4 regions of the Herbaspirillum camelliae genome follow, and region 3 is predicted to be linked to each of the others. Evidence: predicted binding sites of a transcription regulator. Region 3 holds the regulator's gene; each other region holds the start of a gene.
What was found. The regulator sigma-54, encoded in region 3, starts transcription at its own class of promoters, with help from an activator protein. The targets are predictions, from matches to a motif close to TGGCANGNAANCTGCTTT.
Positions count from the first base shown of each region.

Region 1 (4,648 bases), 4.0 Mb from region 3:
CTTGGCGGCGGCTTCGACCAGACCGATGAACTCGTCGTTCTTGGTCACGAAGTCGGTTTCGCAGTTCACTTCGACCAGCGCGCCGACGTTGCCGGCGATGTAGGTCGAGATCACGCCTTCTGCGGTGATGCGGGAAGAGGCCTTGGAAGCCTTGCTGCCCAGCTTGACGCGCAGGATCTCTTCGGCCTTGGCCATGTCGCCATCGGCTTCGGTCAGCGCCTTCTTGCATTCCATCATCGGCGCGTCGGTCTTCGCGCGCAGATCGCCCACCATTGCTGCGGTAATTGCCGCCATACTTTTCTCCTGACTGGGAGGCATCCCGCCTATGGCGGCATGCCTGAAACTCGAAAATTGAATCAAAAAAAAGGGGCCACTGCGTCACTACCCGCTGTCACCCCTTTTTCTACTACCGTACTACCGGAAGAGCAGAATCAAGCCTGCTCGACCTCGACGAATTCGTCGCCCTTGACTGCTTCAACCACGTCGTTGACGGCGTTGGCGCGGCCTTCCAGGACAGCGTCAGCCATGCCGCGAGCGTACAGAGAGATCGCCTTGGCGGAGTCGTCGTTACCCGGGATCACGTAGGTGACGCCTTCGGGCGAGTGGTTGGTATCGACCACGCCGATGACCGGGATGCCCAGCTTGGCGGCTTCGGTGATGGCGCCCTTGTGGTAGCCGACGTCGATGACGAAGATGGCGTCAGGAATGCCGCCCATGTCCTTGATGCCGCCGATGGCCTTTTGCAGCTTTTCCTGCTCACGGCTGAACAGCAGGGCTTCCTTCTTGGACAGCTTCTCGACCGAACCGTCTTCGATAGCAGCTTCCATATCCTTCAGGCGCTTGATCGAGGTCTTGATGGTCTTGAAGTTGGTCAGCATGCCGCCCAGCCAGCGCTGGTCAACGTAGGGAACACCGGCGCGCTGTGCTTCAGCAGCCAGGATTTCGCGGGCTTGACGCTTGGTGCCGACGAACAGGATGGTGCCGCGGTTGGCCGACAGTTGACGCACGTACTTCTGCGCCTCCTGGTACATACCCAGGGTCTTTTCCAGGTTGACGATGTGAATCTTGTTGCGATGGCCGAAAATGAAGGGGGCCATCTTGGGGTTCCAGAAGCGGGTTTGGTGACCGAAGTGGACACCGGCTTCCAGCATTTCGCGCATGGTAACGGACATGAATTTCTCCAGGGTTAGGTCTGGAATCCGCTCGGTCATCCGGCTCATGCAGCCAGACACCCTTTTAGCGAACGGATTCGCGTTTCAAAAGATATTTTCTACAAACATTGCCAAAAAGACATGAAGAATCATTCCGCATACCTGATTTCGGCGTCTGACCTGTGGTTTTCAGATCAGCCCGGCATTCTACTCGACCCCGTCACTTTGTTCAAGCAGCACATGAACCCGGACTGCGAAACCCTTCACAAGCCCCGCCACCGCAGGCCGGAGACTGCAAAACAGAAACCAAGACCGTCGTCTATAATCCTGTCTTGACGATTTTCTAGCGAATTGCGATTCATCATGGGCAACATCACCATCAAGACCGCCGAAGACATCGAAGGCATGCGCGTAGCCGGCCGCCTGGCCGCCGAGGTGCTGGACTACATCACCCCCTTCGTGAAACCGGGCGTGACCACCGGCGAGATCGACCGCCTCTGCCACGAGTACATGACCAATGTGCAAGGCAGCATCCCGGCGCCGCTGAACTACTGCCCGCCCGGCTACACGCCCTACCCCAAGGCCATCTGCACCTCCCTGAACGATGTGATCTGCCACGGCATCCCGGGCGACAAGGTGATGAAGAACGGCGACGTGCTCAACATCGACGTCACCATCATCAAGGACGGCTACCACGGCGACACCAGCCGCATGTTCTTCCTGGGCGAGCCCTCCATCCTGGCGCGCCGCCTCACCGAGATCACCTACGAATGCATGTGGCTGGGCATTTCCAAGATCAAGCCGGGCGCGCACCTGGGCGATATCGGCCATGTCATCCAGCAGCATGCGGAAAAGGCCGGCTACAGCGTCGTGCGCGAATTCTGCGGCCATGGCATCGGCAAGGTCTTCCATGAAGAACCGCAAGTGCTGCATTACGGCCGTCCCGGCACCCTGGAAAAGCTGGAAGCCGGCATGATCTTCACGGTCGAACCCATGATCAACGCCGGCCGTCGCGAGATCCGCGAAATGGGCGACGGCTGGACCATCAAGACCAAGGATCGCAGCCTCTCGGCGCAGTGGGAACATACGGTGCTGGTCACCGAAACCGGCTTCGAAGTGCTGACCGTCTCGCCGGGCATGCCGGCGCCGCCGGCCTTCATCCAGAACCAGGCCGCCGCCGTAGCCTGAACCGGACTGGCGCAGCAAGACCGAGATGCCGGCGATCCTGCACACGGCTTCCGGCATGAAACCTGCTAAGGGCATGGGGCCGCATGGGGATGCGGCCCTGTTCATTTCTATCGGCCATGCCCGGCCCTGCCTTCACTGATCATTCCAACGATGCCCACTCTCGCCATCACGCTCAAGAAACAACTCAAGGCCGCGCGCCAGCAGGCCATCGAGGTGTTCCAGTCCAATCACAAGACCGAGCAGTTGCTGGCGCAGTTGCGCCGCAACGTCGATGAGGCCCTCACCCAGGCCTGGGAGGCCCTGGGCATGTCCGGCAACGCCGCACTGGTGGCCGTGGGCGGCTATGGTCGCGGCGAACTGTTCCCGCACTCCGACGTAGACGTGCTGATCCTGCTGGACAAGGCGCCGGACGCCGGCAAGAAAGAGAAGCTGGAATCGCTGGTGCAGCTGTTCTGGGACATCGGCCTGGAGATCGGCCACAGCATCCGCACCATCGATGAATGCCTGGACGAGTCCGCCGCTGACATCACAGTACAGACCAGCCTGCTGGAAGCTCGCCTGGTGACCGGCAGCCGCGCCCTGTTCAAGCAGCTGCAGGAACGCTACCAGGCCGCCCTGGACCCGCTGGCCTTCTTCCAGGCCAAGACGCTGGAGATGCGCCAGCGTCACGTGAAATATGAAGACACGCCCTACAGCCTGGAACCCAACTGCAAGGAAAGCCCCGGCGGCCTGCGTGACCTGCAGGTGATCCTGTGGGTGGCCAAGGCGGCCGGCCTGGGCCACTCCTGGAGCGAACTGGCCGAACACGGCATGCTCACTTCCACCGAAGCGCGCCAGCTGCGCCAGAAGGAACGCGCCTTCAAGGACATCCGCATCCGCCTGCACATCCTCACCGACCGCCGCGAAGACCGCCTGGTGTTTGACATCCAGACGCAGATCGCCGAAACCTTCGGCTTCAAGACCACCGACACCCGGCGCGCCAGCGAATACCTGATGCAGCGCTACTACTGGGCGGCCAAGGCAGTCACTCAGTTGAACACCATCCTGCTGCAGAACATCGAGGCGCACCTCTTCCCGCAGCAAGCCGTGCCGCGCCAGATCAACGAGCGCTTCAATGAAGTCAACGGATTTGTCGATATCGCCCACGACAATGTCTTCGAGGAGACGCCCTCGGCCATGCTGGAAGTGTTCCTGGTGCTGTCCGAACATGCCGAGCTCAAGGACATGTCGGCGCGCACCATGCGCGCGCTCTGGCATGCCCGCTTCAAGATCGACAACGCCTTCCGCAACAATCCCGAGAACCATCGACTGTTCATGCAGATCCTGCAAAGCAAGCGCGGCATCACCCACGCCCTGCGCCGCATGAACGCCACCAGCGTGCTGGGACGCTACCTGCCCAACTTCCGCCAGATCGTCGGGCAGATGCAGCACGACCTGTTCCATGTCTACACGGTGGACCAGCACATCCTGATGGTGGTGCGCAATGTGCGCCGCTTCACCATGAGCGAACACGCCCACGAATACCCCTTCTGCAGCCAGCTGATGGCCAATTTCGCCCAGCCCTGGGTGCTCTACGTGGCCGCGCTCTTCCACGATATCGCCAAGGGCCGCGGCGGCGACCACTCCAAGCTGGGCATGGCCGACGCCCGCGCCTTCTGCGTACAGCATGGCATCTCGCCGGAAAACACCGATCTCATCGTCTTCCTGGTGGAACAGCACCTGGCCATGTCGCATGTGGCGCAGAAGCAGGACATGTCCGACCCCGACGTCATCACCGCCTTCGCCCAGTTGGTCAAGGACGAGCGCCACCTCACCGCGCTCTACCTGCTGACGGTGGCCGATATCCGCGGCACCAGCCCCAAGGTCTGGAACGCCTGGAAAGGCAAGCTGCTGGAAGACCTCTACCGCATGACCCTGCGTGTGCTGGGTGGCGAAGAACCCTCGGCCGACCGCGAACTGAAGAATACCCAGCAGGAAGCCCTCAAGACCCTGCGCCTGTACGGCCTGCCGGCCGATGCCCACGAACAGCTGTGGAAGCAGCTCGACGTGGCCTACTTCCTGCGCCACGACGCCTCCGACATCGCCTGGCAGACGCGCTGCTTCTTCGACAAGGTCGATACTGCCGTGCCGCTGGTGCGCTGCCGCCTTGCCCCCATCGGCGAAGGGGTGCAGGTCGCGGTCTACACGCCGGACCGGCAAGACCTCTTCGCCCGCATCTGCAGCTATTTCGACGAAAAGAGCTTCAGCATCTTCGACGCCAAGATCCACACCACCCGCAACAATTACGCGCTGGACGCCTTCCTGATCAA
Region 1 is NZ_KV880769.1:4,081,622-4,086,269, reverse strand. It holds gene tsf (translation elongation factor Ts) at 1-294, opposite strand, end outside; gene rpsB (30S ribosomal protein S2) at 432-1,172, opposite strand; gene map (type I methionyl aminopeptidase) at 1,515-2,339, shown strand; gene BGK68_RS18420 ([protein-PII] uridylyltransferase) at 2,490-4,648, shown strand, end outside.
Region 1: a site for sigma-54 is predicted at 2,391-2,408, ahead of BGK68_RS18420 ([protein-PII] uridylyltransferase). Genes of this name have one in related genera too.

Region 2 (4,648 bases), 1.5 Mb from region 3:
TAGTCCGCTGTCCCAATTGTCGTAGGAATAGAGGGTCTGGTAGCAGCCGCCGCAGTGGGGTGTGAAGGTGGCGCTATAGGGAACGCCCACCAGGGCGTCAGGCAAGGCCGTCACCGTCTGCGCCCGCGCTGCCGGCCAGCTCCAGAGCAGCAGAAAGACCAAGGCCATCCATCTGCACATGACTGGCCAGCGGCAGTCACGCCAAGCATATCCCGTTGCCAAAAATGGTGAATCCACCACTGCGCCCTTATCAAGATTCAAGTGTTGGCTTTATGCGCGCAGGGAGATACGCGGTCCACGCACTATCAACGTAATGGCGCGTAAAAAAAGGAAAAGAGGCCGTGACGGCCAGGATGCGCCAGCCCTCGACAGAGGCGCTGCGAGCGCGGCGCGACTAGGCTGAAGATGGAAAAAGGAATAGCCCGATGGGATGCCCGATGGGACGGTAGGGATCGCCGGGACCGGCGAAATCCGCAGAGGGAAGGATCAGGGAAAAATCAGGGGAAGACCAGTTCCAGGCCGAACATTTCGCTGACGAAGAAGGTGGCCACGCCCAGGAGCAGCAGCGACAGCACGAAGATCGCGACGACCTGCCCAGTGGCGCGCAACACTGCGCGACGCTCATTGATCCTGCCCTTCTTGCCCTGGTCGTAATGCCACTTGATGGCATAGAACATGCCGGTGCACAGCACGATCACCTTGAAGGTGACGAAGAGTATTGGGACCCAATCCATGATGTCGATAATTTCCGTTTGCTGGAGAGACGAAACTCCGATGACGCGCCGGCACTCGGCATGCGTATCGGCTACCACCTGGCCCTTCGCTGATCCTTGTTGCGCCGGAACCTGGCAAAGGCGTGTCACTGTCTCCCCGTAACACTGGCACTTCTTGCACGTGCCTGGGCATTTTACCCAGTCCGCTCGGGGTGGGTCCAGAAGACAAGATCCATACAAGGACTGCCCAGGCCCGAATACGCCAGCCACCGAGGCAGCGCTCCAGCTTGCCCACAGGCATGTTTCCTGCTTGGCCGAAAGTGTTGCAGGGATGCAGCGCCGTCCCATCCGGGCATCGCCGCACTGCAACAAATCCTTTACCATGCGGCCCAGCAGCGACTGTCAGCGACAGCAGGCAGTTGCGATGCAAGGGCGATACCGGCTTACCCGCCAGCGTCGCTCCTGCCTGACGCGTTCGTTATCCACGATAGATGATTGGTATCGCCATGAGCACTTCGACCACTTCCCCGGCCGCTTCTTCCGCCTCCCGCCCCGTCGCTCCTGCGCCCGTACGCGGCCCTGCCGCCAGCCCGGTGCGCCACAGCTGGATCGACAACCTGCAAGGTCAGCTCTTTGGCGTGGTCATGGTGGCCTTTGGCATGTCCATGCTGCACAGCCTGGGACTGATCATCGGCCAGATCGCCGGGGTGGCCTTCCTGGTCAGCTATGGCAGCGGCATCAGCTTCGGCCTGGCCTTCACCCTCATCAACCTGCCCTTCTACCTGCTGGCGGCGCTGCGCATGGGCGCCGCCTTCACCTGGCGCACCCTGGCGGCGGTGACGGCAGTGTCGCTGCTGACCAATATCGCCGGCAACTACATCAGCTATCGCCACCTCGATCCCGCCGTGGGAGCAGTGCTGGCAGGCCTGTGCGTGGGCATCGGCCTGATCGCCCTGTTCCGTCACCAGGCCAGTTGCGGCGGCATGAGCATCCTGGCGGCCTACGTGCAGGAGCGCACCGGCTTCAAGGCGGGCTGGCTGCTGATGGGCTTCGACCTGGCGCTGTTCGCCACGGCGGCCTTGTTCCTGCCCATGGAGCGGGTGCTGTATTCGCTGGTGGGGGCGATCACCATGAATCTCTTCGTGGCCTGGAATCACCGCTATGAGTGGTACATCGCGCGCTAAAGACGTGCAGCGCTGCCCCGTCCCAGAGCGCGCGGCGGGTTGATTCCATTACAATTCCGGATCAGCGGGGGCATTGCATGCATCTTGCTTGCCCCCAGCGGCCCTGCCCCTCTTTTCCTGCACGTCCATGAGCAATGTCCTGACCTACCTGATCACCGCCCGCCGCTGCGAAGTGGAAGAGCTGCAACGCCTGTCCCGCACCTGCCAGATGGTCTTGACCGTGGGCCAGCTGATCCACTGCCTGCAGCAGGAACGCGGCCTCTCCAACATCTACCTCGGCTCGGGCGGCCAGCGCGACGCCGCGGCCCGGCAGGCGCGGGTGGCCAACAGCCAGGCCGCAGCCGCCGAGTTCCAGGACTGGCTGCATTCCATCGAACAAGACAATGCGCTCTCCAACGGTGCGCGGCTCTATACCCGCATCGCCTTTGCGCTGCATGCGCTGGAGGGCCTGCCGCGGCTGCGCGAAGAGATTTCGGCGCTGCGCTGCTCGCCCACGGAAAGCTATGAACGCTTCAAGACCGTGGTCGGCGCACTGCTGGCGCTGGTCTTCGAGGCCGCCGACGTGGCGGTGGATGCGCAGATCTCGCGCCTGCTGGTGGCGCTGTTCAATCTGATGCAGGGCAAGGAATTCGCCGGCCGCGAGCGCGCCGCCGGGGCCGCTGCCTTTGCCAGCGGCAAGATCACGCGCGAGCAGGAACAGAGCATCGAATACCAGATCGAGATGCAGGAACAGGCGCTGCGCCGCTTCGAGTCCTTCGCCGAAGACGTGCGCGCACCCTGGCAGGCGCTGCAGGCCGGCCTGCCGCTGGCCGAGCTGGAACGCCTGCGCCGCAAGCTGCTCACCAGTCACGAGCGCGGTCTGGATGCCGAGATGGCCGAGGCCTGGTACCAATGCTGCTCGGCGCGCATCGATGGTCTGCACCAGATCGAGATCCACCTGGCGCAGTTCGTCCAGGCGCGCTGCCAGGCCAAGATCACCGAACTGCAACAGGAACTGGACGACCAGGATCAGCTCTTCAGCCAGCACGACCGGCTGGACCCGCTCACCCCGCTGGCGGCCTTTTCCGCACCGCTGGACGAACAGGCCTTGGCCGACGGCGTCGGTTCGCACCTGGCCCACAGCATCGTCGACATGCTGCGCAGCCAGTCCGATCGCCTGCAGAACCTGACCGCCGAACTGGCCACCGTGCGTGACAGCCTCGAAGAGCGCAAGCTCATCGAGCGCGCCAAGGGCGTGCTGATGATGAAGCAGGGCTTGAACGAAGAAGCCGCCTATCGCCTGCTGCGCAAGCATGCGATGAACCAGAACCGGCGCATTGCCGAGGTGGCGCAGGCGATCCTCTCGCTGACCGAGATCCTGCCCGAAGCCTGAACGCCTCCCGGCGCACGCTCAAGCCGCCCGCCGACGATCCTCGAGCTGGCGCTGCCCGACCAGTGGCCGCCCATGTGCGCGCTGCAAGGCGTCGGCCACGCCCAGCAAGGCCTGGTCGCTGAAGGCCGGGCCGAATACCGTGATGCCCCAGGGCAGGCCGTTCTTCATGAAGTTCATGGGCGTGGCCACGGCGGCGTAGTCCAGCATGTTCATGAAATTGGTATACCAGCCCAGGTCCGAATTGCGCTGCACCGGCTGCTCGCGCAATTCTTCCAGCGTCACCGGGCGTGGATAGGCGGGCGTGACCACGCAATCGACGCTGGCCAGGATGCGGTCGCATTCGGCCTTCAATTGCTGCAGGCGATATTGCGCGCGGAAGGTATCGACGGCGCTGTACTGCGGCGCCTTGCGCAGCACATCGCGAATCACCGGCAGGATTTCATCAGGCTGCTCCTGCAACAGCGCTTCGATGGTGCAGTAGCGCTCGGCCACCCAGGGTCCTTCATAGAGCAGGCGCGCCGCTGCCAGGAAGGGACTGAAATCGATAGGCACAGCGACGCCGCCGATGGCTTCCATCTGCGCCAGCGCCTCCACGAACAGCGACGGGCTCTCGCTGCAGCCGAGGAATTCCAGCTGGCGCGGCACGCCAACGCGCAGGCCCCGAGGCGGCGGCTGGAAGGCCGAGGCGTCATTGTGCGGCAGGTTGGCGCGGCTGTATTCGTCGCGCTCGTCGGGCTTGCCAGATTGTGTACACAGGGCCAGCAAGTGACTGGCTTCGGCCGCCGTGGCGGTGAAGAAGGTCACGCAGTCCAGCGTGCGGCAGGCCGGCACGACCCCGGCGGTGGACAGCAGGCCTTTGGTCGCCTTCAGTCCAACCAGGTTGTTCAGCGCGGCCGGCACGCGACCGCTGCCGGCCGTGTCGGTGCCCAGCGCAAAGCTGGACAGGCCCAGCGCCACCGCCAGCGACGAACCGGAGGACGAGCCGCCGGAAGGATAGTCCGGATGCACGCTGTTGCGGCAAGCGCCGTAGGGAGAGCGGGTGCCGTTCAAGCCCGTGGCGAACTGGTCGAGGTTGCATTTGCCCACCGGGATCGCCCCCAGCGCGATCAGTTGCGCCACCAGCGTGGCGCTCTCGCGCGGCACGTAACTGAAGGCCGGACAGGCGGCCGTGGTCGGGATGCCCGCCAGGTCAATGTTGTCCTTGATCGAGAAAGGCACGCCATACAGCGGCAGGCTGTGCGGGGATTGCTGCTCCAGCGCCTGCAGGTAGGGCTCGCACTCCTCTTGGCTCAACAGGTGGATGTAGAGCCGGTATGTCGGGTTGAGCGCCGCAGCGCTCTCGCGCAGGCGCTGCATCACCGTGCGCGGGTCCAGGCTGC
Region 2 is NZ_KV880769.1:1,648,518-1,653,165, reverse strand. It holds gene BGK68_RS07325 (Ig-like domain repeat protein) at 1-168, opposite strand, end outside; gene BGK68_RS07320 (hypothetical protein) at 498-734, opposite strand; gene BGK68_RS07315 (YitT family protein) at 1,220-1,897, shown strand; gene BGK68_RS07310 (nitrate regulatory protein) at 2,025-3,269, shown strand; gene atzF (allophanate hydrolase) at 3,288-4,648, opposite strand, start outside.
Region 2: a site for sigma-54 is predicted at 1,971-1,988, ahead of BGK68_RS07310 (nitrate regulatory protein). Genes of this name have one in related genera too.

Region 3 (4,648 bases):
GATTCGCGCCCCCCGATATTCCGTCAGAACAATAACGCCAAGACCCGACCAGACAGGATTTTATGAAACGCTCATTCCTACTTCCGCTGCTGATGCTGGCTGCCCTCAGTGGCGTGGCGCGCGCCGAGAAGGCCGACACCACCAAGCCCACCAACATCGAAGCCGACCAGATGGTCTACGATGACGTGCGCCAGGTGAAGACCTTCACCGGCAACGTCGTCATGACCCGCGGCACCCTCATCATCAAGGCCGGCCGCGTGGTGCTCACCACCGACCAGTACGGTTATGAAAACGCCGTGCTCTACGCCGCCCCCGGATCGCTGGCGACCTTCCGCCAGAAGCGTGACGGCGGCCCCGACCTGTGGATCGAAGGCCAGGCCGAACGCATCGAATACTCGGAGCAGACCGAAGTCTCCAAGCTGTTCCAGCGCGCCCATATCCAGCGCATGGATGGCAAGCGCATCACCGACGAAGTCAATGGCGAATTCATCTCCTACGACAGTCGCGCCGAATTCTATTCGGTCAACAACACCGCCAGCGGCCAGAGCAAGCCGGGCGCGGGCCGCATCACCGCCGTGATCCAGCCGCGCAATGCGCCGCCGGCGCAGCCGGGCCAGCCCGCTCAGCCTGCCACCCCGCAGCCCACCCAGCCCGGAAAGGATCAGTAAGATGGCAGCAAGCTCGCTGGTCGTGCGCGGCCTGAAGAAAAGCTATGGCGCGCGCCAGGTGGTGCGCGACGTTTCCATGGAGGTGCGCAGCGGCGAAGTGGTCGGCCTGCTCGGTCCCAACGGCGCTGGCAAGACGACCTCGTTCTACATGATCGTCGGCCTGGTGCCTTCCGATGGTGGCGAAATCGATCTGGACGGAGAACCCATCTCGCGCCTGGCCATCCACAAGCGCGCCACGCTGGGCTTGTCCTACCTGCCGCAGGAAGCCTCGGTATTTCGCAAGCTGACCGTGGAGGACAATATCCGCGCCGTGCTGGAACTGCGCCAGGAAGACGGCAAGCCGCTCTCCCGCGACGAGATCGAAGGGCGCCTGAACAACCTGCTGCACGAATTGCAGATCGAGAAGCTGCGCGAGAGCCAGGCCCTGTCGTTGTCGGGCGGTGAACGCCGGCGCGTCGAGATCGCCCGCGCACTGGCCACCGATCCGCGCTTCGTGCTGCTGGATGAACCCTTTGCCGGTATCGACCCGATTGCCGTGATCGAGATCCAGCGCATCGTGCGCTTCCTCAAGGAACGCGGCATCGGCGTACTCATCACCGACCACAATGTGCGCGAGACCCTGGGCATCTGCGATCGCGCCTACATCATCAACCAGGGCACCGTGCTGGCCAGCGGCAACCCGGAAGAGATCATCGCCAACGAATCAGTGCGCCGCGTTTATCTGGGCGAGCACTTCCGCATGTAACCCAGGCACAGGCGCAACCGACCAGCACACCGGCATTGCAACCAGCGGGCCACGCCGCTTCCAGAAAGAAAGATGAAACAGTCGCTCCAGTTACGTACCTCGCAGCATCTCGCATTGACGCCGCAATTGCAGCAGTCGATCAGACTGCTGCAACTGTCGACGCTGGAATTGCACCAGGAGCTGGAGCAGATACTGAGCGACAATCCCCTGCTGGAACGCCTGGACGATGCGCTCGACAATTCGGTGCGCCTGCTGGCCGATGGCGCCGTCTCTTCCGCGCCCTCAAGCGGCGTGAGCGAGACCACCGGCAGTGAAGCCAGCAGCGAAGCCGCGCCCGCAGCGGCCGATGGCGAATCCAGTTTCGAGTACCAGGACACCGCCCCCGAGGGCGTGAGCGGCGACTCCGACTGGAGCTTCGACGATGTGGCCCGCAGCGGCAAGTCGCCCGATGACGAAGACGCCCGTCCCCAACTGGAAGCCCACGAGATCACGCTGCGCGAACATCTGCTGGAGCAGATCCGCGTCACCGCGCGCACGCAACGCGACCGCGCCCTACTGGAACTGCTCACCGATGCGCTGGACGACAGCGGCTATCTGGAAGAGCCGCTGGAAGACATCCTCGCGCGCCTGCCCGAAGAGCTGGGCGTGGACCTGGAAGAGCTCTCCATTTCACTGAAGCTGCTGCAAAGCCTGGATCCGGCAGGCGTAGGGGCGCGCAGCGCCGGCGAATGCCTGGCCCTGCAGATCCGCCGCCTGCCCAAGGTGCCCTTCGTCACGCGCCGGCTGGCGCTGAAGATCGTGGAAGATTACCTGCCGCTGTTTGCGCAACGCGACTTCAACAAGATCAAGAAGGCGCTCGATTGCGACGACGAAGACCTGCGTGAAGCGCAGGCCGTGATCCGCCAGTGCCGTCCGCACCCCGGCGCGGAATTCGCCCGCGATGCCTCGGACTATGTCGTGCCGGACGTGATTGTCAAACAGACAAAGAATGGCTGGCAGGTCATGCTCAACCATGAAGTCATGCCCAAGCTGCGCGTCAACGCCATGTATGCCAGCGCGCTCAAGCAGGCCAAGGGCGAGGGATCGCTGTCTTCGCAGTTGCAGGAAGCCAAGTGGCTCATCAAGAACATGCGGCAACGTTTCGATACAATTTTGCGCGTCGCGCAGGCTATTGTGGAACGTCAAAGAAACTTCTTTTCACATGGGGCAGTCGCCATGCGCCCCCTTGTGCTACGTGAAATTGCTGATACACTGGGTCTACACGAGAGCACTATCTCTCGCGTGACAACTCAGAAATACATGCTCACACCGCATGGCATGTTTGAGTTGAAGTACTTCTTCGGTAGCCACGTCGCGACTGAAACCGGAGGCGAAGCTTCCTCCACCGCGATACGGGCGCTGATCAAACAGTTGATAGGAGCCGAAAACCCGCAGACCCCATTATCCGATAGCAAGATTGCGGATATGCTGGCAGAACAAGGCATGGTGGTCGCGCGACGCACAGTCGCCAAATACCGCGAAGTGTTGAAGATTCCGCCAGTCAATCTCCGCAAGTCCCTCTGAGTTTTTCCTCAGTTTTTCTGTAGTACCGTTGCTGTGTTCCGGCAAGCATCCCGCTGATGCCCATGCCATCGGACACGAAGACCGTGCCCGTGGTACAGCTGCAGCAAGGATGAATTGCACGAACCTCCAGTGACTTCACGATAGGAGTCTTGTATGAATCTGACCATCAGTGGACACCACCTCGAACTGACCCCCGCCATCCGGGAATACGTGCAAAGCAAGCTGGCCCGTATCAAGCGCCATTTCGACAACGTGATCGACGTCAGCGTGATCCTGAGCGTAGATAAACTCACAGAAAAGGAAAAGCGCCAAAAAGCGGAAATCAACGTCCACATCAAGGGGAAGGATCTACATGCGGAAAGCATTGCGCACGACCTCTATGCAGCCATCGATGCGCTGATCGACAAGCTCGATCGCCAGGTCATCAAGCACAAGGACAAGTTGCAGGAACATCACTCCATGGCCAAGCGCCTGCCTGAAGAAGCCCCGGACGACGCGGTCGCCGGCGCGGCATGATGCCCTGATCTTCAACCTTTCATGAGCAAAGGGCGCGCAAGCGCCCTTTTTCATTTCTTCGCACCGGCGGTCATTTCCCGGCAGAAAATCCGCATAGGATATAAATAATTTCCCTCATCCATGGGACCGGCTTGAAGAAGCAGATGGCGGCCTTATCTTTTCCACAGCCCTTCGGATCAGGAAAATGATTTGATATAAAGCATTTCCCGAAAACAATATTTCCGCAAACGCAAGACAAGTCGCCCGTCCGACTCCAACGCGCGCGACGGCTTTTCCCTATAATGTCGGCAATCCCATTTTTAAAGGCATAGCCATGAGCGACGTCCAATCCTGGATCAAAGAAACCGTGACCCAAAACCCTGTCGTGCTGTTCATGAAGGGCACTGCGCAATTCCCGCAATGCGGCTTTTCGGGCAAGGCCATCCAGCTGCTCAAGGCCAGCGGCGCCGAGAACATCGTCACCGTGAACGTGCTGGAAAGCCCGGACGTGCGCCAGGGCATCAAGGAGTACTCGAACTGGCCCACCATTCCCCAGCTGTACATCAAGGGTGAATTCGTCGGCGGCTCCGACATCATGAGCGAGATGTACGCCTCGGGCGAACTGCAGACCCTGATCAAGGGCTGATCTTTTTCGCGCCTGAAGCTCCCGTGAGCGTTTCTTCCAGCCAGCCGCGCCAGCGCCTGATCGTCGCCATCACCGGCGCGACCGGCGCCATCTATGGCGTGCGCTTGCTGGAACACCTGCGCAAGCATGGCCAGATCGAAACGCATCTGATGGTCTCCGAAGCCGGCGTGCTCAATCTCCACCAGGAGCTGGACATGCGGCGCAGGGATGTGGAAGCGCTGGCCGATGTGGTGCACAACGTGCGTGATGTGGGTGCCTGCATCGCCAGCGGTTCCTTCGCTTCCACCGGCATGGTGGTGGCGCCCTGTTCGATGAAGACCCTGGCGGCCGTGGCGCATGGCCTGTCCGACAACCTCATCACCCGCGCGGCCGATGTGGTGCTCAAGGAACGCCGCCGCCTGGTCCTGATGGTGCGCGAGACCCCCTTCAACCTGGCCCACCTGCGCAACATGACCGCCGTCACCGAGATGGGCGGCGTGATCTTCCCGCCCCTGCCCGGCTTCTACCAGCGCCCGGCTTCCATGGAAGAGA
Region 3 is NZ_KV880769.1:115,268-119,915, forward strand. It holds gene lptA (lipopolysaccharide transport periplasmic protein LptA) at 63-668, shown strand; gene lptB (LPS export ABC transporter ATP-binding protein) at 670-1,413, shown strand; gene BGK68_RS00495 (RNA polymerase factor sigma-54) at 1,486-2,976, shown strand; gene hpf (ribosome hibernation-promoting factor, HPF/YfiA family) at 3,130-3,492, shown strand; gene grxD (Grx4 family monothiol glutaredoxin) at 3,806-4,117, shown strand; gene BGK68_RS00510 (UbiX family flavin prenyltransferase) at 4,141-4,648, shown strand, end outside.

Region 4 (4,648 bases), 4.6 Mb from region 3:
GCTGATGAACACCCGCAGGCGCGAGCGGACCCCACCCGAGAACAGCGCCCCCAGCAACAGCACCAGCGCCGCACACAGGAAGGCCAGTTGCGCCACCGTCCCCCAGCTGCCGCCGAAGAGCCGCACGTAGTAACCGGTCGAGGCCATGACCAGCAGATAGGCGGCGCTGCCAAACAGCGCCGCCGAATGGAACAGCACATGGCGCGACACCTTCAGCCCCAGCGACCAGCGCGGATTGCGCAGCGCCGAGATGGCGATCAGCGGCACCGCCAGCGCATTGACAAAACCGCGCGCGGCCCAGGTATCGGCGCTGAAGTGACGGAACAGCAGCGCATCGCTGTAGAGATAGAAGTCATAGGCGAACATCAGTCCCATGCCCAGGCAGGCGAACTTGATGCCCCAGCGCTGCGCATCGACCGTATTGCGATAGAGCTGCTCGATCAAGAACAGGCCGAGGATGGCCGAGGTCGTGCGCAGCAGCGTCATCGCCGTGAACTCGCCCAGCTGCAAAGGATAGCCATAGCGCCAGGACACGGCCAGGGTGCAGGCCAGCTGCAGCCCATAGAAGGCCGCCACCAGGACCAGCCAGCGATCGGCATGGGGCACAGTGCGCCGCCCCTCTCCACCCTTGCCACCAGCGCGGCCAAAGGCGCCGATGAGCAACAGGATGAACAGGTCCCAGGCGAGATTGCGCGCGCCCTCCAGCAAGGCTGCCGCCATCGGCCAGTTGGCTGGCGCCCACAATGGCAGCGCCAGTAGCAAGGCCCACAGTGCATTGACCGCGCAGATCGCGCCCAGCGCCACCCGCCGTGGCTGACCATGATGGCGCACGAACAGGAAGACGCCGAAGACCGAAAAGGTCAGCGCCGCCACCAGATAACTCACCAGCGCCACTTCCATCAACATGCCGAACATGGGCCAGGGTCCTAGGTGCCAGCGCCGAAGATGACCACGCTCAGGGTGTCGATGAGGATCAGGACATCCAGGAACAGACTGTTGTTCTTGACGTAGTAGAGGTCGTACTGCAGCTTCTGGATCGCATCATCCTTGGAGGCGCCGTACTTGTAGCGCACCTGCGCCCACCCCGTGATGCCGGGCTTTACGCAGTGGCGCACGTTGTAGAAGGTGATCTCGCGGGCGAACTGCTCGACGAAATAGGGGCGCTCCGGGCGCGGGCCGACAAAGCTCATGTCGCCGCGCAGGACGTTGAACAGCTGCGGCAGTTCATCGATGCGGTACTTGCGCATCACATTGCCCACGCGCGTGACGCGCGGGTCGTCCGAAGAGGCCCACTGGGGCGTGCCGGCCTTCTCGGCATCCACCCGCATGCTGCGGAACTTGAGGACCATGAAGTTCTCGTTGTTCTTGCCCACGCGCTCCTGGCGATACAGGATGGGGCCACGGTCTTCCAGCCAGATGCAGATGGCCGCGCCCAACATCAGCGGTGAGAGCAGCGGCAACATGATGCAGCTGGTAATGAGGTCGAAGCTGCGCTTGAAGAAGGTGCGCAGCAGGCTCTGGTCGAAGCCGCTGCCGAACACCAGCCAGCTAGGATGCAGCGAGTCGAGCCGGATCTGGCAAGCCTCGCGTTCGAAGAAGCCGGCGGCGTCGGTCACGCGCACGCCCTTCATCTTGCACTCCAGCAGTTCCTGAATGCGCAGCGCCCCGCCGCGCCGGTTCTGCACGGCCACCACGATTTCTTCAGCCTTGTATTTGCGGGCGGTTTCCAGGAGGCTGCCGGCCGGTTCCACCAGCATGGCCAGGGTGCTGTCCTCGCCGGCCACGGGAATGGTGCCGACGATGTTGTACTTGTGGTTGCGCAGGTTCTGGTGCGAGGTTTCCATGCAATCGCGCACCAGGTCGCTGCTGCCCAGGAACAGGATGGGCGACGCCAGCATGGGCGAATTGACCAGGCGAAAGAAGATCGTGCGCACGCACAGGATGCCCAGCGCCGACAAAAGCAGCACGATCACCAGCAGCACGCGGCCCAGCGACAGTTCCGGCGCGGCGTAGAACACCACCATCATCACCAGCAGCGCAATGCCGAAGGAAGGCATCAGGCGCAGCAGCGTGGCGCGCAGGTTTTCATCGATGTTGCGCTGGTACATCCCCACCGCGCTCATGCCCAGCAGGATGGACAGTGCGGTCACCCCCACCGGCACCCAGAACTGGCGAAAATCACTCAGGTATTCCGGCTTGCCCATGAAACGCAGGTTCACCCCCAGGTAACCTGCGGCGAACAACACGCCCAATTCAATCAACAGCAAGACCGCCACTATCTTCGAGACATAGTGGTTCGAGATTCTAAACATTGGTTCCCCCGCCTTTGCAGACTCGTCGCTGCCGCGCAGATATGGACTGCCCACCCGGACGGTCCGCCCCGCCCCGGGGCTCACACTGGCGACAACACTTTCCCTCTGACACCCCTGGATGCCATGTGAATTTTTTAAGCCGGTTTTTACAGCGTTCAAGAGCGCGCGGCGTCCGGACCAGCCATTCACAGCGCTGAAGAATGAGTGTTTTTGGTCAAAATTGCAACATTATTCCAAAGATTTTTTTTCGTTTCCGAGAGGCATGTATCGGCTGCTATCCCTTTGCCAGAGCGACCTTCATGCATCAAAGAAAAGTTGCCGGACACCACCTCTGGATCGTAGGACGACTTGTTTCCACCAAGAAATAGGGAATAGCAATGACGCAAGGAAATTTTTATGGTGTCGGAAAAATTTACAGTCTCTTTAAAATTTTATTCGTCAAAAACGCAAACGCTTGAAATCTAAGCGCTTTTGGCAGCGGGCACAGGAATTGCTATATCGACAACGAACGCATCGTTCACCTGCTCAACGACCTCGGAGTCTTGCCATGAAAAAATTCCTGCTCGCCGCCTTGTTTCTGGCCGCCAACATCAGCACCGGCCAAGCCAATGCGACCACGCTGAACTCCACGTTGAACGTGGACAACACCTTCAGCCTCTACCTCAGCACCAGCAACAACACCCTGGGCACGCTGGTGGGCAGCGGCAACGACTGGCCGACCACCTACAGCTTCAGCAGCGCGCTGACCGCAGGCGTAACCAATTTCCTGCACATCGTGGCGACCAATCAGGGCGGCCCTGGCGGCCTGCTGGGCGCCTTCACGCTCTCGGATGGCAACTTCAAGTTCGCCAACGGCACCCAGACTCTGCTGACCGGTGACGCCGGTCTCACACAGAACCTCACCGGCGTGGGCGCTCCCGGCAACGCCACCGTCAATGAAGGCGGCAATGGCGTGGGCCCGTGGGGCGGTCGTGGCGGCTATGGTTCGCTGTCGCCGCAATGGGTGTGGAACTACTACAGCAACAATGGCGACGACTTCAACACCGTCTATTTCTCGGCCTCCATCCTCTCCACCCACGCCGTGCCGGAACCGGGCTCGATCGCCCTGATGGGCCTGGGCCTCTTGGCGCTGCTGGGCTGGCGCAAGCGCAAGCAATCTTCGGCCTTCTGATGCACGGCAGGCGCAAGCGGCATCGTGCTTGCGCCTGATCACTGCATCAAGCCATGTCAGCCATTGCACCGATGACTTGCTTAAGATGACTTGCTCCAGGACCAGTCCTAGCGCTCCTGCCGATCGCCGCCCATGAGTTTGACGATGTGGATGTCGATGTTGGCCAGGACACTGTTGCTGCCGCCCCTGAACCTGCTGCTATTGATCGCAGCGGGTTTTTTGCTTTGGCGCTTGCGCGCACCGATCGGACATATCGGCCGCGGCATGGTCGCCGCGGGCGTAGCGCTGCTGACGCTGATCTGCATGCCGGCAGTGGCTGACCTGATGGTGCGCCCGCTGGAACAACGCTACCCGGTGCTGTCGGCCGAGGCCGCGCGCCAAGCCCAGGCCATCGTCGTGCTGGCCGCCGGCAGCCTGGACCAAGCGCCGGAATACGAGGGACGCGACCAGCCCGATTACGTGGCCTTGGCGCGCCTGCGCTACGCCGCCCGGCTGCAGCACCAGACCGGCCTGCCCGTGCTGGTCAGCGGCGGCAATGCCCGCGAGGAGGCGCCTGAACAGAACAAGGCGCAGGCCATGGCCGAGGCGCTGCGCGAGGATTTCCGCACACCGGTGCGCTGGATCGAGGGTGGCTCCGAAAACACGGAACAGAACGCCCTGCTTTGCGCCGCCCTGCTGCGCGCCGATGGCGTGCAGCGCGTGCTGCTGGTGACCGACGCCATGCACATGCCGCGCGCCATGCTGGCCTTCGCACAGGCCGGCCTGGTTCCCACGGCAGCGCCCACGGCCTTCTTCAGCTTGCCGCGCTGGCGCTGGCCGGCGCTGCTGCCCAGCGCCGAAGGCCTGCGCCGCAGCTGGTACGCCAGCTACGAATGGCTGGGCCTGGGCTGGTATCGCCTGCGCGCAGGCCAGGCAATGAGGCCGCCCACACCATGAACCGATACTTCCGACCTACCAGGATCGCGCTGGCCCTGCTGCTGATCATGCTGCTGGCCTTGGGCGCAGGCGTGCTGCTGCTGGAACGCTTGAACATCCCGCCACGCCAGCTCGCCCCCTATCTGGAACACCGCGCTGCAGGCCATCAACCCGCCATCACCGCACTGGCGGCGCTGCTTGCGGCGCAACTGCAGCACGCTGACCGAGGCCCGCGCAGCAGCCCGTCGGC
Region 4 is NZ_KV880769.1:4,758,175-4,762,822, forward strand. It holds gene prsK (XrtA/PEP-CTERM system histidine kinase PrsK) at 1-915, opposite strand, end outside; gene BGK68_RS21285 (TIGR03013 family XrtA/PEP-CTERM system glycosyltransferase) at 927-2,312, opposite strand; gene BGK68_RS21290 (PEP-CTERM sorting domain-containing protein) at 2,860-3,483, shown strand; gene BGK68_RS21295 (YdcF family protein) at 3,616-4,419, shown strand; gene BGK68_RS21300 (chondroitinase-B domain-containing protein) at 4,416-4,648, shown strand, end outside.
Region 4: a site for sigma-54 is predicted at 2,792-2,809, ahead of BGK68_RS21290 (PEP-CTERM sorting domain-containing protein). Genes of this name have one in related genera too.